Regions from separate parts of the Finegoldia sp. P3-F-LR genome, predicted to be linked through region 1. Evidence: a T-box and tRNA genes for the amino acid it is inferred to sense, from the RefSeq annotation. Region 1 holds a T-box; the other holds one or more tRNA genes.
The links. The T-box of region 1 lies ahead of leuS (leucine--tRNA ligase). A T-box ahead of a tRNA ligase gene usually reads a tRNA of that ligase, here a tRNA-Leu.
Positions count from the first base shown of each region.

Region 2: it encodes a tRNA-Leu, which carries the amino acid that the T-box ahead of leuS (leucine--tRNA ligase) is inferred to sense. The anticodon was not compared.

Region 1 is NZ_JBRFJE010000010.1:9,266-19,476, forward strand. It holds gene ACU68U_RS05120 (FtsW/RodA/SpoVE family cell cycle protein) at 1-808, shown strand, start outside; gene murG (undecaprenyldiphospho-muramoylpentapeptide beta-N-acetylglucosaminyltransferase) at 805-1,917, shown strand; gene ACU68U_RS05130 (cell division protein FtsQ/DivIB) at 1,904-2,626, shown strand; gene ftsZ (cell division protein FtsZ) at 2,957-4,039, shown strand; gene nrdR (transcriptional regulator NrdR) at 4,039-4,491, shown strand; gene ACU68U_RS05145 (replication-associated recombination protein A) at 4,585-5,880, shown strand; gene asnS (asparagine--tRNA ligase) at 5,877-7,262, shown strand; T-box leader at 7,310-7,490, shown strand; gene leuS (leucine--tRNA ligase) at 7,528-9,936, shown strand; gene ACU68U_RS05160 (RrF2 family transcriptional regulator) at 10,043-10,211, shown strand, end outside.
Region 2 is NZ_JBRFJE010000005.1:6,844-17,054, forward strand. It holds gene polA (DNA polymerase I) at 1-1,297, shown strand, start outside; gene coaE (dephospho-CoA kinase) at 1,284-1,892, shown strand; gene ACU68U_RS03050 (lytic transglycosylase domain-containing protein) at 1,889-2,530, shown strand; tRNA gene ACU68U_RS03055 (tRNA-Leu) at 2,561-2,646, shown strand; gene rsxC (electron transport complex subunit RsxC) at 2,675-4,003, shown strand; gene ACU68U_RS03065 (RnfABCDGE type electron transport complex subunit D) at 4,007-4,978, shown strand; gene ACU68U_RS03070 (FMN-binding protein) at 4,975-5,547, shown strand; gene rsxE (electron transport complex subunit RsxE) at 5,558-6,187, shown strand; gene ACU68U_RS03080 (electron transport complex protein RnfA) at 6,187-6,768, shown strand; gene ACU68U_RS03085 (RnfABCDGE type electron transport complex subunit B) at 6,779-7,630, shown strand; gene ACU68U_RS03090 (DUF969 domain-containing protein) at 7,815-8,489, shown strand; gene ACU68U_RS03095 (5-oxoproline transporter, DUF979 family subunit) at 8,482-9,468, shown strand; gene pcp (pyroglutamyl-peptidase I) at 9,479-10,120, shown strand.

The sequences.
Region 1 (10,211 bases):
GATCAAGATTAAATCATTTAGCTTTATGCCATCGGATATTCTTAAATTTGCATCGATTAACTTAGCAGCAGCTATTGTATCACAAAATATCAATAAAATTAAAACCTTCAAAGAAGGGTTTTTGAGAATGATTATATTAGTTGCGATATCAGGAGGTGTTGTATTTATCCAGCCTGATTTATCAACAGCAATAGTAATTATAGGAAGTGTTTTTTGCGTATTTATGGTAAGTGGTTTAAATATTAGATACATTATATCTACATTTATAACTGCACTTGTATTTGGATACATAGCTATATTTAAAGTAAAAATAGGTTACAGTAGAATTGACAGGATTATAGCTTTTATTGATCCACTGGGGAATTTAGAAGATGAGGGATGGCAATTATCCCAATCGTTGGCAGCAGTGTCTAACGGTAGTTTTCTTGGCAGTGGATTAGGTATGAGTAAACAGAAATTTTTGTATTTATCCCAAGCTCATAATGACTTTATTTTTGCGATTATTTGTGAAGAATTTGGGTTTTTAGGAGCTTTGGTTTTAATTATTGCTTATTTTGCCTTCTTAGTTTTTGGAATCAGAATTGCGATGAAAACAAAATATATTTATTCAAGATTATTGGTTTCTGGAATACTTTTCGTAATCGGGATACAAGCGTATGTTAATATGACGGTGGTTACGGGATTAATTCCTCCAACAGGATTGACATTACCATTTATATCGTATGGTGGAACGTCTTTGATGATTATGTTGGCATTAGTAGGGATAATTTTAAATGTAGACAGAAACAATGAAGAGGAGAGACAATGAATATAATAGTATCTGGCGGCGGAACAGGTGGACATATATATCCAGCCATTTCATTAATTGAAGAATTAAAAAAAAGAGATAAAAATAATAAAATACTTTATGTAGGAACCGAAAAAGGATTGGAAAGTAGTATTGTTCCGAAATTGGGAATAGATTTTAAAACTATACATGTTAGAGGAATCCCTAGAAAAATAAATGCGAATTCTTTTAAAGCTTTGAAAGAATTATTCAAAGGATTAAAAGAAGCAAACAAAATTCTTAAAGATTTTAAACCAGATCTTGTTATTGGAACTGGTGGATATGTGAGTGGACCTATATTATACAAAGCCACTAAAACTAAAGCAAAGGTAGCTTTTCACGAACAAAATAGTTTTCCGGGAGTTACTAATAGGATATTATCAAGATATGTTGATAGATATTTTGTCACATTTGAAGAATCTATTAAATACTTCAAAAATCAAGAAAAAGCCGTAGTAACTGGTAATCCAATTAGGAACAGATTTACTGATATTGGAAAAAACAAAGATGTAGCAATTGAACAATACAAAATATCAGAAAACAAAAAAGTTGTATTCATATTTGGCGGATCAAATGGTTCTGAAATATTAAACAAAGCAACACTTGATATGGTTGATAAAATATCTAATCAAGATGTATTTGAGGTAATTTTAGCTACAGGTAAATTAAATTACGATGAGTTTATACAAAAATCAGGAAATGACATTAGAAATTTACACATCTATCCATATATAGATGACATAGATAAAGCTTATTCTGTGTCTGATTTGATCGTTACAAGTAGTGGGGCTATAACACTAGCTGAACTATCCTTCTTGGGGAAAGCGTCAATACTTGTTCCAAAAGCATATACAACAGAAAATCATCAAGAACACAACGCAAGAGCATTTGAAAAAATAGGAGCAAGTAAGGTTATATTGGAAAAAGACGTGAATGCTAATACCCTATTTGACCAAATAAATGAAATACTAAGTGATGATAAATTGTTACAAGAACTTTCAGAAAACTCGAAGAAAATGTCTTATCCAACTGCTTGTAAAGATATTGTAGATGAACTTTACAGATTGGTAGAACAAGATGAGAAAGCATAGAGTAGTAATTATTGTAGCAATATCGCTATTGATTGGACTCATAGCGTATTTATGTGCTACACTTGACTATTTTTCAATAAAAAAAATCACAGTTAAAAACAATAAAATAGTAAAAATATCTGAAATAAAAGATTATGCTAATTACTCATTAGGCGAAAATATTTTTAGATTTAATAAGAAAAAATTACAGGAAAAGATTAATAAAGATATTTATATTAGAAATGCAAATATCAAGAAGATTTATCCAAATACTATTGAAATAACAGTGGAAGAGGCAAATGATATTTGTTATTTTGAAGTTGGAAAAGATAAAATTTTCGTAGATTCAGATTTTAAAATTGCAAAGAACAAGGATAGAATAGACTATTCAAAAATTGTTAAAATTGTTGGAGCAAATGAAAATCTGTTAAAAATTAGTAATTTAAAATCAGACGAAAAATTTTATGAGTTTTTGTATAATCTTTATTCACACAAAATTTTAGAACAATTAACTGAAATTAACGTCGTAAATTCAAACGATGTAACCATGGTTACAAAAAACGAAATAAAAGTGTTTTTTGGAGATTTAAATGACTCAGAGAAGAAATCAAATAATATTTCGAAGATTTTAAAAGAAATTAGTACTAAAAGTATAAACACAAAAATACTAGATACTAAAGATCCTCAAAAACCATTTTTGATAAAAGAAAATCCAGAACAAACTGAGTAATTACAGTTTTGGAGTTTGCCTTGAAAAAAGATTTTATAAGATGCATAAAAAATATGGTGTATTTATAATACATTGGTGTATTATTAGTTTTATGATTTTAAAATTATATCAAACTCAAAGAAAGAGCAACAAACTTCAAAAATGTTAGAGATACAAATCAACATAGCTAAATATAGCTGAAAATAATTAAATATAATAAAGATTAAACTACAGGTACAAAACAAATGAGAAGTGAAAAACGCTAAATGTCATTAAAAATATTGTTGAACTTGTAGTATAATTAAGTTAAAGAGATTAAAAGGAATTTTAATTACAAATTAGGAGGATGTTATGACTTTTGATATGGAACTAGAAGATAATGATTTAGCCAAAATCAAAGTAATTGGTGTTGGTGGCGGCGGAAATAATGCCGTAAAGAGAATGAAAGAAGAAGGTTTGCAAGGTGTAGAATTTGTTGCAGTTAATACTGACAAACAAATTTTAAATAATTTAGATATTAATACTAAATTGCAAATCGGAAGCAAGATTACAAAGGGTTTGGGAGCCGGAGCTAATCCTGCAGTTGGTATGAAAGCTGCTGAAGAAAGTAGAAACGAAATCGAAGAAGCACTTGACAAAACAGACATGGTATTTGTAACTGCTGGTATGGGTGGTGGAACTGGTACTGGTGCTGCACCAATAGTTGCTCAAATTGCAAAAGAAAAAGGAATACTTACAGTTGGTGTTGTAACAAAACCATTTACATTCGAAGGAAGAAAAAGACAAATGCAAGCTGAACAAGGTATCGAAGCTTTGAAGGGAAAAGTTGATACTTTGGTAATTATTCCTAACGATAAATTGTTACAAATTTCCGATAAGAGAACTACAATGTCTGAAGCTTTCATGATGGCTGACGAAGTTCTAATGGATGGTATTCAAGGTATCTCTGATTTAATCGCTGTACCTAACTTAATCAACTTAGACTTTGCAGATGTTAGATCAATTATGTTAAACCAAGGTATTGCTCATATGGGTATTGGTAAAGCAAACGGAGATAATAGAGCAATGGAAGCTGCTAAACTTGCAGTTAAATCTCCTTTATTAGAAACATCAATTGGTGGAGCAAAAGCTGTGTTAATTAACGTTACTGGAAAAGAATTAGGATTATTCGAAGTTAATGAAGCTGCAGAATTAATTAGAGAAGAAGTAGATCCAGATGCTAATATTATATTTGGTGCTGGTATCGATGATTCACTAGGAGATGACATCAAGATTACTGTTATTGCAACAGGATTTGATTCTGACAATCCAATGGCTAACAAATTAAAATCAAACAAAAAATCTGATTCAGTTTCTCAAAAATCAGAAGAAACTTCTGAAAAAGATTACGACGATATAGAAATACCTTCATTCTTGAAGAGAAGAGGATTCTAATGAAATGTCCGTTCTGTAATGCATCTGATACAAAAGTTGTAGATACTAGAGCATCGGAAGATGATAAGATAGTTAGACGAAGGAGAGAATGTATTTCTTGTCACAAAAGATTTACCACTTATGAAAGATATGATTTTAATAACCTTACAGTGGTAAAAAAAGATAAAAACAGAGAAGCTTTTGATAGGGATAAAGTGTATCGTGGAATGAAAAAGTCTTGTGAAAAAAGACCCGTTCCAGATTCAGTGTTGCTTGAGGCTACTAAAGAGATAGAAGTTGAATTAACACATAGCAATAAAAGGGAGGTAGATTCATCTGAAATAGGTGAATTAATAATGAAAAAGCTTAAGAAGATTGACAAGGTGGCATATATTCGTTTTGCTTCTGTGTATAGAGAATTTACAGATGTTAAATCTTTTAACGAGGAAATATCAAAATTAGATAATGAATAAGGTCGGGTGATTATCCGACCTTTAATTTTTATTTAACGATATTTAGTTTTTGTGGTAAGATATAAATAAAATAAATGTTAAAGGGGAAATATTTTGGATTTATTTGAATATAATTTACAATTACAAAAAGAAAATAGTTCGCCGTTAGCAAATAGACTCAGACCTAAAAGTTTGGATAAATATTTTGGGCAATCCCATGTGGTTGGAGAAGGAAAGCTTTTGAATAGGTTGATAAAGGCTGATAAAATTCCTTCCATGATTTTTTATGGGCCTCCCGGAACTGGAAAAACAACCTTGGCAGAAATAATTTCGAACCAAACTAATTCGTTGTTCGAAAGATTATCTGCTATTTCTAGTGGAGTTAAAGATATTAGAGAAGTCATTTCAACAGCTAAAAATAATTTGAGTATGTATAATAAAAAAACCGTTTTGTTTATAGACGAAATTCACAGATTTAATAAATCGCAACAAGATGCATTGCTTGGATATGTTGAAGACGGTACAATTACACTGATAGGCGCTACTACAGAAAATCCATTCTTTGAAGTTAACAAGGCTCTTTTATCTAGATGTCAAATTATCGAGTTGAAACCGTTGACTGATACAGATATTAGAAATATCATAGAAAATGCGCTTACAGAAGATAAAAAGCTTAGAGAAATGAACATTCAATTTGATGAAAAAGCAATTGATGTTCTTGTCAATTCTGCAAATGGAGATGCAAGAAGTGCCTTGAATGCTTTGGAAATTGCAGTCGAAAGCTCAGATTTAGTTAATGGATGTTTAATCATAGATGAAGATGCGATAAAAAATTCGGTATTTAAACCTGTGTTGAAATATGACAAAGAAGAAGATCACTATAATGTTATATCGGCATTCATTAAATCTATGAGAGGTTCTGATATTGACGCAGCTTTGTATTACTTAGCAAGAATGATTGAAAGTGGAGAAGATCCTAAATTTATTGCTAGAAGAATGGTGATTTTTGCATCAGAAGATATTGGACTAGCAAATCCAGAAGCTTTGACTGTCGCTATTAATGTGTTCAATGCAGTTAATTTAATAGGGTTACCAGAATGTAGGATAAATTTATCGAATGGTGTAATTTATCTTGCATCTAGTGAGAAATCTAATACGTCTTATGTCGCAATTGACAAGGCTTTGGAAGATATTCGACAAAATAAGATTTACGATGTTCCTAGTCATTTAAAAGATGCGCACTATAGTGGAGCAAAATCATTGGACAGAGGGATTGGATACAAATATCCACATAATGATGATTCGTATCAACAATATTTACCAGACGAATTAAAAAATCAAAAATATTACGATCCAAAAGATATTGGACATGAAAGCAAAATATATAAAAAAACGAGGAGTAAAGAATGATATTAATTAAAGATTTGATTAAAGATTACGAAAAGTATTCTGACAAAGAAGTTGAAGTTGGAGGTTGGACTAAAAACTCAAGATTCAGTAAGAATGTTGGTTTTATTGAACTAAACGATGGAACTTTCTTCAATCCAGTTCAAATAGTAGTAGGAAAAGATAATGAAGATTTTGAAAAGTGTGAAAAGTTAAAATTAAGCTCAGCAATTATTGTTATTGGTAAATTAGTTTTGACTCCAAATTCTAAACAACCTTTTGAAATTCAAGCAGAAAAAATTATAGTTGAAGGGGAATCTACAGATGATTATCCACTTCAAAAGAAGAGACATACTTTTGAATTTTTGAGAACAATATTACATTTAAGACCAAGAACAAATACATTTAATGCTGTATTTAGAGTTAGAAGTAGATTAGCATTTGCTATTCATAAATTCTTTAATGAAAGAGGATTTGTATATGTTCATACTCCAATAATAACCGGTAGTGATGCTGAAGGCGCTGGAGAAATGTTCAGAGTTACAACATTAGATTTGGATAATATCCCAAAAGATGACGATGGAAATGTTGATTTTTCACAAGATTTCTTCTCAAAATCTACTAACTTAACTGTAAGTGGTCAATTACAAGCAGAAGCTTACGCATTAGCATTTAGAAATGTGTATACATTTGGACCAACTTTCAGAAGTGAACACTCTAATACTCCTAGACATGCTGCAGAATTCTGGATGATGGAACCTGAAATATGTTTTGCTGATTTGGATGATGTATGCAATTTGGCTGAAGATATGGTTAGATATATCATAAAAGATGTTATGGAAAATTGTGAAGAAGAAATTAAATTCTTCAACAGTTTTGTAGACAAGAACTTAATTGAAAGATTAACAAAAGTTGCCAATAAATCATTCAAAAAATTAACTTATACTGAAGCTGTTGAAATTTTACAAAAATCAGGAGAAAAATTTGAATATCCTGTTGAATGGGGAATGGATTTACAAACAGAACACGAAAAATATTTGAGTGAAAAAGTTGTTGACGGGCCGGTATTTGTTACTGATTATCCAAAAGAAATCAAGGCATTCTACATGAGACTTAACGACGACAACAAAACAGTTGCTGCAACAGATCTTTTAGTTCCAGGAATTGGTGAATTAATTGGTGGAAGTCAAAGGGAAGAAAGATACGAATTGTTGGATAAGAAAATGGATGAATTAGGATTCAACAAAGAAGAATACAAATGGTATCTTGATTTAAGAAAATACGGCGGAGTTAAACACGGTGGATTTGGTTTAGGTTTTGAAAGAATGGTTATGTATATGACTGGAATGTCAAACATAAGAGATGTCATTCCATTCCCTAGAACTGTTGGACATTGTGAATACTAATATTGAATTTAATTCTGTTATGTGATATCATAATAGTAAGTTTTTATAATAGTATTTGAATAAAAGTAGTAAATAATTAAAAATTTTCAGAGAATTGGTGGTTGGTGCGAATCAATATTTGAGATTATTGAACTTGTTTATTAATAGAATATTCGTATATCTGCGTTAAAGATTTGAGTGGGATTAACCAATAAGAGTGGTACCGCGGAATTTTATTTCGTCTCTTCTTTGTAAGAGGCGAATTTTTTATTATTTGGAGGTAAAAATGGATAGATATAATCCGAATTCAATTGAGAAAAAGTGGCAAAAATATTGGGAAGAAAACAAAACTTTTAAGACTTCTGATGATAAGTCAAAAGAAAAATTCTATGCATTAGTAGAGTTTCCTTATCCTTCTGGACAAGGACTACACGTAGGCCATCCAAGACCATATACTGCATTGGATATCGTTTCAAGAAAAAGAAGAATGCAAGGATATAATGTTTTGTATCCAATGGGTTGGGATGCATTTGGACTTCCTACAGAAAATTTTGCTATTAAAAATAAAATAAGACCTGAAATTGTTACAGAAAATAACATCAAAAACTTCAAAAGACAGATGCAATCAATCGGTTTTTCTTTTGATTGGGACAGAGAAATAAACACAACAGACCCAGATTATTATAAATGGACTCAATGGATTTTTATCCAAATGTTTAAAAAAGGACTTGCATATAAAAAAGAAATGCCTATTAACTGGTGTCCTTCATGTAAAACAGGACTTGCAAATGAAGAAGTAATAAACGGTCATTGCGAAAGATGTGGTGGAGAAGTAATCAGAAAAGTTAAGAATCAATGGATGCTTAAAATAACTGAATACGCTGATAGACTTATAGATGATTTAAAAGATGTTGATTATTTGGATAGAATAAAATCTCAACAAATAAACTGGATTGGAAGATCATACGGTGCAGAAATTAAATTCCCATTAAAAGAAGTTGACGAAAAAATTACTGTTTTTACAACAAGAGCAGATACTATATTTGGTGCAACTTACATGGTTATTTCTGTTGATCATCCTTTGATTGAAAAATATAGTGATCAAATTAAAAATATCGAAGAAATTAGAAGCTACAGACAAGAAGTAGCTAAGAAATCGGAATTAGAAAGAACAGATTTATCTAAAGAAAAGACAGGATACAAAATTGATGGCTTAACAGCAATCAATCCATTGACTAACAAAGATATCCCAGTTTATGTATCAGATTATGTATTGATGACTTATGGAACAGGCGCTATTATGGCAGTTCCTGCGCACGATGACAGAGACTATGAATTTGCTAAAAAATTTAACATTGAAATGATTCCTGTAATTGAAGGATCTGACATAGAAAACTCTGCATTCACCGAAACAAACGAAGGAAATCTTATTAATTCTGAATTTTTGAATGGCTTGAGTGTAAACGAAGCAAAACAAAAAATGTATGAATACATTGAAGAAAAAGAAATAGGTCACAAGAAAACAAACTACAAATTAAGAGATTGGGTTTTTTCTAGACAAAGATATTGGGGAGAACCAATTCCATTGGTTTATTGTGAACATTGTGGATGGGTTCCTTTGGAAGAAAAAGATTTACCATTAGCATTGCCTAAGGTCGATAATTATGAACCAACAGATAATGGAGAATCACCACTATCAAATATAGATGAATTTGTTCACACAAAATGTCCAAAATGCGGTAGAGATGCTGTAAGAGAAACTGATACTATGCCACAATGGGCAGGATCTTCTTGGTATTATTTGAGATATACTGATCCTAATAATGATGAAGCGATAGCAAGTAAAGAAAACTTAGACTATTATGTTCCAGTTGACTGGTATAACGGTGGGATGGAACACACTACACTTCACTTATTGTATTCAAGATTTTGGCACAAGTTCTTGTATGATATTGGAGTAGTTCCTACAAAAGAACCATATATGAAGAGGACTAGCCATGGAATGATTTTAGGTGACAACAACGAAAAAATGAGTAAGTCTCGTGGTAATGTTGTAAACCCAGATGATATCGTCAGAGATTTTGGTGCAGATACTTTGAGATGTTATGAAATGTTCATTGGAGATTTTGAAAAATCAGCTCCTTGGTCTGAAAATGGAGTTAAAGGTTGTAGAAAATTCTTAGATAAAGTATGGAGAACACAAGAATTAGTAGATGAAGATTCTAATTTTGAAAAAATGGAAACTTTAACGCATCAAACTATTAAAAAAGTAAGTGAAGATTATGAAAATTTAAAATTTAATACAGCAATCGCTCAACTTATGACATTTTTGAATGAATTCAACAACTTAGATAAAATTTCTAAAGAACAATATAAGATATTCTTGATATTATTAAATCCTGTTTGCCCTCATATAACAGAAGAAATTTGGCAAAGAATGGGATATGAAGGATATGTTCACGAAGCTAGTTGGCCAGAATATGATGAATCAAAGACGATATTAGATGTAATAGAACTTCCTATACAAGTAAATGGTAAGCTTAGAACAACTGTAGAGATAGGTAGAGATGCTTCTGAAGATGAAGTTTTTGAAAAAGCTATCAAGGATGATGTTGTAGCAAAATATCTTGAAAACAAAAATGTTATTAAGAAAATTTATGTAAAAGGTAGAATTTTTAATATAATTGTTAAATAATTTTGGTAATAGTAGATTGAGTTTTCTTAATCTACTATTATTATTGCAATAGGATATTTACACAACTATTTTACTATGATAAAATTTATCATAAATAGGAGGGCTTATGAGATTATCTACTAGAGGAAGATACGGGCTTGCGGCTATGATATATTTAGGCAAAAAATATGGAGATAATCCTGTTAGTTTAAATGAAATATCTAAAGCCACAGGACTTAGTAATAATTATTTAGAACAACTTATACGAGAATTGAAAAAACAAGATTTGGTGATTT
Region 2 (10,211 bases), on a different contig from region 1:
AATCGACAATTACGTAGTAAAATACATGATGTTCACAAACAAATTGTACGAAAAGATTTCTGAAATCGAAGAAGAGGATATGATGCATCTTTACAGAGATGTTGAAATTCCTTTGATAAAAGTATTGTGCGATATGGAATTTACGGGAGTTTGTGTAGAAAAAGAAACTTTGGTTGAGATGGGAGAACTTTTCGAAGATGAGATAAAATCAATCGAAGACAGTGTTGAGGAACTTATCGGCAAGAAAATCAACATCAACTCATCAAAGCAATTGGCAGAAGTGTTGTTTGAAGATTTGGAGCTTCCTGTAATAAAAAAGAACAAAACTGGTCCATCGACAGACCAAGAAGTTTTGGAGGCTTTAAGTGGTAGACACGAAATCATCGACTACATTTTAAGATATAGAACTATTGCGAAACTCAAAACAACATATATCGATGGAATGGTTGATTTAATTAAAGAAGACGGCAAAATCCACACTACTTTCCAACAAACTATCGCGCAAACTGGAAGAATTAGCTCTACTAACCCTAATTTGCAAAACATTCCTATCAGAACTGAAGAAGGAAGACTTATCAGAAAAGCATTTGTTCCAAGCGAAGGAAGTGTCCTGTTGGATGCGGATTACTCTCAAATAGAGCTAAGGGTATTGGCTGATTTGGCAAACGATGAAGTGATGCTTGATGCATTCAAAAACGGAGCAGACATTCACAGAAAAACTGCCAGCGAAGTGTTCAAGGTTGATTTTGACAAGGTAACATCGCTTCAAAGATCCAACGCAAAAGCTGTAAACTTCGGTATTGTTTACGGAATTGGAGATTATTCTTTGAGTAAAGATTTGCACATAACTAGAAAAGAAGCCAAGGAATATATCGAAAATTATTTGAACACGTACAAAGGCATCAAACAATACATGGAAGATATTGTCGCAATTGGTAAGGAAAAAGGCTACGTTGAAACTATAATGAAGAGAAGACGATACATCCCTGAATTAAAATCCAAAAACTACAACGTGAGAAGTTTTGGAGAACGTGTGGCACTTAACACGCCAATTCAAGGATCTGCAGCGGATATAATTAAAGTTGCGATGGTGAAATTCTATAATAGATTGAATGAAGAAAATCTAAAAGCCAAGTTAATCTTGCAAGTTCACGATGAGCTTATTGTTGATTGTCCAGAAGATGAAAGAGAAAAAGTCCTAGAAATAATGAAGGATGTCATGACACATGCTGTTGATTTGAAAGTCGACATGAAGATTGATGTTAACAGCGCAGATAATTGGTATGATGCAAAATAAAAAAATCATTGTAGTATGTGGTAATATAGCCAGCGGAAAAAGTACGGTGTGTACAAGGATAAAAGAAAAAGGCTTTGTTGTAATAGATTTGGATGAGATTACTCACCAAATCTATGAACAAGGAACAGATCTTTATTACAAGCTTATAGATGAGTTTGGGGAAGGAATTTTGGACGAAAATTCTAACATCGATAGGAAGAAACTTTCCAACATTGTATTTAATTCAAAAACATTACTAAAAAAACTTGAAGAATTGACACATACTGATATAATATTAAGAGTAGTAAAAAGAATTGAGAAGGAAAAATCTGATTTGATTTTTCTGGAAATTTCTATGTATTTGGAAAGCAAAAATTTGATTGACAAATATATCGATGTCGACGAAGATTGGGTAGTTGTAGCTGATAGAAATATCAGAATTCAAAGGATAATGGATAGGAATAACTTTGATTACGATACTGCAGTTACAAGAATTAATTCTCAACTTGATTATGAGAAAAAAATTAGTGAATTTGACGAAGTTATTGTAAACAACACGACTGAAACTGATCTGCTACAAAAAGTTGACAAACTAATAGATAGGAAAAAATTATGAAATTTATTAAAAGATTTTTAATCACGATTATTTCTATTATTGTGATTGTGTTTTTAGTTGGATTTGGCGTGAGCGCTTATTCAACTATGACAAGACCAGTGAAATATGTCGATTTGGTTAATACATACGCAAAAGAATACAACGTTGATCCACTTTTGGTTATGAGTGTGATTAAAGTTGAATCTAACTTTGATCCAAGTGTAAAATCAAAAGCTGGAGCTTTGGGTCTTATGCAATTGATGCCAGACACTGCTGAAAGTATTAACAATATGAGAAACACTCACTTTACAGTGGAAGATTTGAAAAAACCTGATAAGAATATTGAAATGGGTACGGCTTATTTGTCCTATTTATTGCACCATTTCAAAAATCACGATTTGGCGATTGCGGCTTATAACGGCGGAATTGGAAATGTAAAAGAGTGGTTGTCGAACGAATCTTTTTCAAAAGATGGTCAAACTTTAGACGATATTCCTTCTTCTGAGACGAAATATTACGTTGTAAAGGTTGAAAACCAATACAATATTTACAAAATTTTCTACGAAGATACTAAGCTTGAAGAAAATATGCACAAAAACTTCAAAGTTTGGGCTAAAAACTACATTAAATTAATCAAAAATATTATTAACAAATATTAAAAGACCTTTGTAAAAAAAGGTCTTTATCACGCAGGGGTGGTGGAATGGTAGACACGCTGTCTTGAGGGGGCAGTGGGAATAATCCCGTAAGAGTTCAAGTCTCTTTCTCTGCACCATTTTTTATTTTATTAAAGGGGTGAAAAAATGAGTTTAGAAAATCTGACTTTTAAAGGCGGATTTCACATGGATGATCATAAATCCTACACTCAAAATTGTCCTTTAGATACAAATTTTGAACCTAAAATGGTTTATATCCCATTGCATCAACACATTGGTGCGCCTTGTACACCTACAGTAAAAGTAGGAGATGAGGTCAAAGTGGGCCAAAAAATTGGTGAATCTAAAGCGACTATTTCAGCACCTGTTCACAGTTCAGTTAGTGGAAAGGTTATGAAAATTGAGCAGATGGTATTGTCAAATGGTCAAAAAGGTGAAGTTGTAGTAATCGAATCAGACGGTTTAAACGAATTAGGATACACTGAAACTAATGATGATTTCACACAATTATCAAAAGAAGTTATCCTAGAAAGAATAAAAGAAGCTGGTATAGTAGGTTTGGGTGGAGCAGGATTCCCTACTCACATTAAGATGAAGAAAAAACCAGATGTAAAAATCGAGGAAGTAATCTTAAACGGGGCAGAATGTGAACCTTATTTAACTAGTGACCAACTTAATATGGAATTATATCCTCAAAAGGCAATCGGTGGATTGAAAATTATCATGAAATTGATGGATTGCGACAAAGGATACATAGGGGTTGAGGATAACAAACAAAAAGCTATCGGAATTTTGAAAAATGCCGCAAAGGATGAAACAAATATTTCGATTTGTGCTGTTAAAACTAAATACCCACAAGGGGACGAAAGAAGACTTATCAATGCAATTACTGGTAAGAAAATTTCTAAAGCTCAAAGATCAAACGAAAGAGGAGTTCAAGGTTTGAACATTTCAAGTGCTATGGCGATTTACGATGCTGTAGTTCACAGTATTCCTTTGACTCACAGAATAGTTACAATGACAGGTTCAGCTATCAAAGAACCTAAGAATATTTACGTTCCAATCGGTACTAAATTCAAAGATTTAGTTGATTATTGTGACGGATTCAAAGAAACTCCATATAAGATTGTAGTTGGTGGACCTATGATGGGTGCTTGTCAATACAATTTGGATGCTCCAACTGTTAAAACAACAGGCGGAATTATTTTCATGAATGAAAAAGATGCAACTCTTGCTTCTCCAGAACCTTGTATTAAATGTGCTAAGTGCGTGGATGTATGTCCTATCGGCTTATTGCCATTGTTCTTGCAATTAAAATCATTGAATGGTGATTTTGAAGGAGCAGAAAAAATGCATTTGAATGATTGTATAGAATGTGGTACTTGCAGCTATGTTTGTCCATCAAACAGACCATTAGTTGAAGCAATTGTACACGCAAAGACTCAATTAAAAGCACAACAAAGGAAAAGGGGATAGTCTATGGAAAATAAAGAAATTGTACAAAAAGAATACGACTTATCTCATTTAATCGTAGAAGCTGCTCCTCATCAAAGAAGTGCAGTATCTATTCAAAGAATTATGCTTGATGTTATCATCGCTTTAGTTCCTGCTTTGATAGTGAGTGTTTACGAATTCGGAATGAGAAGTTTAGTTTTGGTATTGGCAGCTGTTATAGCTTGTGTTTTATCAGAATATTGTTATCAAAAAATAATGAAACAACCTTCTACAATTAGCGATTTATCAGCTGTTGTTACAGGTATATTATTGGCATTCAACGTGCCAGTTACTTTACCAATTCCAATGATCATCATAGGATCGGTATTTTCTATTGTAATTGTAAAACAATTATTCGGAGGAATTGGATCTAACTTTATGAACCCTGCATTAGCAGGACGTGCTTTCATAATGGCAAGTTGGGCACAAGCAATGAGTAACTACACTGCTCCAATAACAGCAAAAGCAGTGGATGCAGAAACTTATGCGACTGTTTTATCAGGTGGTCAACCAGTTAGTTTTATGGATGCATTTTTAGGAAACATGGGTGGTACAATCGGTGAAGTTAGTGCGTTGGCATTACTTATCGGTGTAGCTTATCTATTATATAGAAGAGTAATTAATCTTAGAATTCCATTAGTTTACATCGCAACAACATTTGTAACATTACTTATTTGCGGCGTAGGAATTCAAGACGCTTGTATGAACATATTTATTGGTGGTTTAATCTTGGGTGCATTCTACATGGCTACAGATTATTCAACTAGTCCAGTTACTCCAAAAGGACAAATTATATTTGCAATTGGTTGTGGTTTCTTTACAGCTATCATAAGACAATTTGGTAACCTTCCAGAAGGTGTATCTTATGCGATAATCTTCATGAACTGTGCTGTACCATTTATCGATCAATATACAGTTCCAACACCAATTGGTAGAGGAGGTAAACAAGGAATATGAGAAGTTCAATAAATTTAGCTATTAGATTGTTTATAATAACTGCAATTAGTGCGGTTGTACTTGCATTTGCAAACCAAGTTACAGCTCCTAAAATTGAAGCTAAAAGATTAGAAAATTATCAAAAATCTTTGAAGGTAGCTTTTCCTGATGCAGAATCTTTTAAACCTCTTGATGAAGCAAAAGTAAAAGATTTGAAAGCAAAAGACGAAAACTTAGATGACGTACAAGAAGCTATCAAAGGTGGCAAACCAGTAGGTCATGTATATAAAGCTACAGGCGTTGGTGGATATTCAGGAAATGTTGTTTTCGTATTTGGTGTAAACAATGAAAATAAAATCGTAGGATATTCAATTCTTGAAACACAAGAAACTCCAGGTATCGGAAGTAGAATTGGAGATCCAGAATTCGTAAAATCAGTTATTGGAAAATCTATGGAAAAAGAAATAGCAGCTGTGAAAAAACCACAAGCTGACAACGAAATTCAAGCTTTAAGTGGTGCAACTTATTCCACTACAGCAGCCAAAAACGCATTGAACGTAGCTCAAAAGGCCAATGCAGGATTAAAATAGGAGGGAAATTATGAAGAAAAGTAAAGCGGCACAAGTTTTTACAAGCAGCATTCTTAAGAACAACCCAGTTTTAATCCAATTGGTAGGTTTGTGTTCTGTACTTGGTGTATCAACATCAGTAGAAAACGCAATTGGTATGACTGCGGCGTTCACATTCGTTTTAATTTGTTCAAACATAGTAATATCATTACTTAGAAATTTTATTCCGGATAAAGTAAGAATTCCGGCATATATCGTTGTAATCGCAACATTCGTAACATTAGTTTCAATGATACTTGAAGCATTTGTTCCAGCATTATACAGTTCATTGGGAGCATTCGTTCCTCTAATCGTTGTAAACTGTATAATCTTAGCGAGAGCTGAATCTTTCGCATCTAAAAATGGTGTATTCTTATCATTATTGGATGGTATCTCAAATGGTTTGGGATATGGTGTTGTAATCATTTTGGTTGCATTCATCAGAGAATTATTAGGCTCAGGAAAAATCTTAGGAAAACTTGTAATAGGAAATATTCCTCCAATTGGTATTATGTCAGCAGCTCCTGGAGCATTCATGGTACTTGGAATATTGTTAGCTACTTACAATTATTTCTTAACAAAACAAGAAAGAAAGAAGAACAATATGAGAGGTGAAGACTAATGTTAGCAAATGTATTTAAAATAATAGTTCTTTACTTATTAGTAAACAACTACGTATTTGGTCAATTCTTAGGACTTTGCCCATTGATAGGTGTATCTTCAAAAACAGAAACAGCTATTGGTATGGGTATGGCAGTATTCTTCGTTATCACAATAGCATCTGTCGTTACTTACGTTCTACAAATTCAAATACTAGAAAGATTTCACATTGAATACTTACAAACGATAGTGTTCATATTGGTTATTGCGACATTGGTACAATTCGTAGAAATGGCATTGAAGAAAATGAGTCCAAACTTGTACTCCGCACTTGGTGTGTTCTTGCCTCTTATAACTACAAACTGTATAGTATTGGGTGTTGCATTAGCAAACGTAAAAGAAAAATACAACTTAATTGAAACATTAGCAAGTGCTATCGGTGCTTCACTAGGTTTCATTTTAGCGATAACTTTATTAGCTGCAATCAGAGAAAGAATCGCATTAAATAAAAACATTCCTGAAAGTTTTAAAGGTGTACCAATCGCATTTATTACTATTGGATTAATGGCGATGACATTCTTCGGATTCGGCGGATTGGTATAGGAGGTAATAAATGACAATTTTAACTCCATTTATAATCTTGGGAGCACTGGGGATTTTATTTGCATTACTATTGGGTTTTGCATCTAAAAAATTCGAAGTTCAAGTTGATAGAAGAGTACTTAAAGTAAGAGAAATGTTACCTGGCGCAAACTGTGGTGCTTGTGGTTTTCCTGGTTGCGATGGACTTGCAGATGCCATCGTAAACAAAGGAGCACCTTGTAATTCTTGTCCTGTTGGTGGAAAAGAAACTGCCGACAAATTAGCAGCATTAATGGGAGCTGATGCAGTGGATTCTGCAAAGCAAGTCGCATGTGTAATGTGCCAAGGAACTCCAGAATACGCTACTGAAAAATTCAAATACAAAGGTATTATGGATTGTAGAGTTAACCACAATCTTCAAGGTGGAAGCAAAACTTGTCCAGACGGATGTTTGGGTTGCGGAACATGTGTAGATGTGTGTGACTTCGATGCAATTCACATTGTAAATGGCATTGCATTAGTAGATAAAGAAAAATGTACATCTTGTAAAAAATGTATTGAAATCTGTCCAAGAAATATTATTAAACTTGTTGACTACGATCAAGACGTTTATGTAAGATGTAACAGTCACGATAAAGGTAAAGATGTAAGACAATATTGTAAAGTTGGATGTATTGCTTGTGGAATTTGTGCTAAAATGTGTCCAGATGGATTCAGCGTTGAAGATAACTTAGCTCACTTCAACAATGCAGAAGGAATAGATCCAGAACAAGTTCAAAAAGCAGTAGACAAATGTCCGACAAAAGCTATTTATCCAGGACTTAAAATAAAAGAAGAACAAGCTAAAGCAAAAGCTCAAGAAGCTCCTGCTAAAGAAGCTTAATATTTTACAGACCGTTTTTTACGGTCTGTTTTTTTACATTTAATTATCAAAAACTTAACAAACAAAGACATCAAAACAGCAAAATTGAAAATAAAAATTAATTAAAAGTTTAAAATAAAAAAGTAATGGGTATAATTTTAAGAAGTCAAATTTTGTTTGGCTAATAAAAATTAAGGAGAGCAATATGGGAGAATATTTAGTTTTCATAGGAATATTAATTATTGTCGTTGGATTCGCACTAAAACTAGATGTTTTGGGAATAGTTCTCTTGGCAGGTCTTGTTACAGGTCTTGCGGGAGGTCTTGGATTAACAGGCACTTTGAAAATTATGGGAGAAGGATTTGTCAATAATAGACTGATGAGTTTGTTCTTGATTTCATTTCCTGTTATCGCAATTATGGAACGATACGGACTTAAGGAAAAGGCTAGAGATTTCATATCGAAATTTAAAATGGCTAGTGCAGGTTCTGTTTTGTGGATTTACTTGTTCATTAGATGGATAGCTGCTGCGTTTTCTTTAAGACTTGGTGGACACGTTCAATTTATACGTCCATTGATTTTACCAATGGCAGAAGGTGCTGCAAGAAAGAAGGTTGATTTGACAGAAGTAAGACTTGATGAGTTAAAGGGTTTAGCAGCTGCTGTTGAAAACTACGGTAACTTCTACGGACAAAATATATTTCCATTGGCATCTGGTGTACTTTTGATGCAAACTACATTAAAAGATGCAGGATTTCCATTGGAAACTGCAGAAATAGCAAAATGGTCTATATTTGCAGGTGTTAGTATGTTGATTATTGCACTTATACAATGTGCTGTTTTTGAAATGAAACTTAGAAAGGATATAAAAAATGTTTGATTTTTTTGTAGATAATCAGGTTGTTCTTGATGAGATAGCATACATCTTATGTGGAATTATCTGCATAATGACTGGTATCCGTGCAAGATTCAACAAAGAAGCAAAGATAGGTACAATGCTTTTTTGGATATTACTTGGAGTATTGTTTGCTGGTGGAGGATTCTTGGTAAGAAATGTAGAATCTGGTGGAATAATTGTAGGTGTTATACTTTTATTCTTAGGGGTATTATCAATTGCAAATCAAATCAAACCAGCAGAATTTAAGGAACTAACAGAAGAAGAAAGAATGAAAAATGCTGAAAAAGTTGGAGGCAAGATTTTTATTCCGGCTTTAGTAATGGGAATTAGCGCGATGCTTTTATCGCAATTGAAATCTTTTAAGATTCCTTTGAAAAACACTGATGGAATATTCTCATTGTCAGCTGCACAAGTTCTTACTATTTCATCATTATTGGCTTTGATTATTGCGATTATAATCGCAAAACCAAAAGCAAAAGAAACTGCAGAAGACACTACAAAAATGTTGATGCAAGTTGGATCTTCATCATTACTACCACAATTATTAGGTGGTTTGGGAGTTATATTTGCATCTGCTGGGGTAGGAAAGCTAATAGGTAGCTTGGCTGCTGGAATTGTAGGCGATGCGGGAGTATTTGCAGCAGCTGTTGCATATATTGTTGGAATGGTTGTATTTACGATGATAATGGGTAATGCATTCGCTGCATTTACTGTTATTACTCTAGGAATTGGTGTTCCATTATTGATGGCAAAAGGAGCAAATCCTGCTGTTGTAGCATCACTTGGTATGACTGCTGGATACTGCGGTACTTTGATTACACCAATGGCGGCAAACTTTAACATAGTTCCAGCTGCAATCTTAGAGATGAAAGATAAAAACGGAGTTATTAAGGCACAACTTCCTGTTGCTTTAGCTCTAGTAGTTGTTCATGTTGTATTATTAATGATATTAGCATTTTAGGAGGTAATTTATGAAAATTTTAGTTTCCGGATTTGATCCATTTGGCGGAGAGAAAATTAACCCTGCAATTGAATCGGTTAAGCTATTACCTGATTCAATTAAAGGAAATGAAATAATCAAAATAGAAATTCCTACAGTTATTGGGAAAAGTGTAGATAAATTAAAAGAAAAAATTGCAGAAGTTAAACCAGATGTTGTAATATCAGTCGGACAAGCTGGTGGACGTGAAGATATCACTGTAGAAAGAGTTGCAATCAATGTTGATGATTGTAGAATTAAAGATAACGAAGGAAACCAACCAATCGACGAAAAAATCGCCGAAGATGGCCCTGATGCATATTTGTTGACTCTACCAATCAAAGCAATAGTTGAAAACATTAAATCAGCAAACATTCCAGCATCTGTGTCAAACACTGCAGGAACATTCATCTGTAATCATGTTGCATACGGAATGGCTCATGTAAGAGCTACTGAATATCCAAACATGAGAACTGGATTTATTCACATTCCATTCTTACCAGAACAAGTTTTAGATAAACCACACACTGCTTCAATGAACTTGGATACAATTGTAAAAGCGTTGGAAAAAGCAATTGAAGCTGTAATAGACAATGATGAAGACATCAAAGTTACAGGTGGAAAAACTCATTAAAATAAAATATGATTTAAAATCATAAAAATTTTGATTGAAGAACTTCGAAGCATTTGAGTTTCGAAGTTCTTTTTTATTTGCAAATGAATTT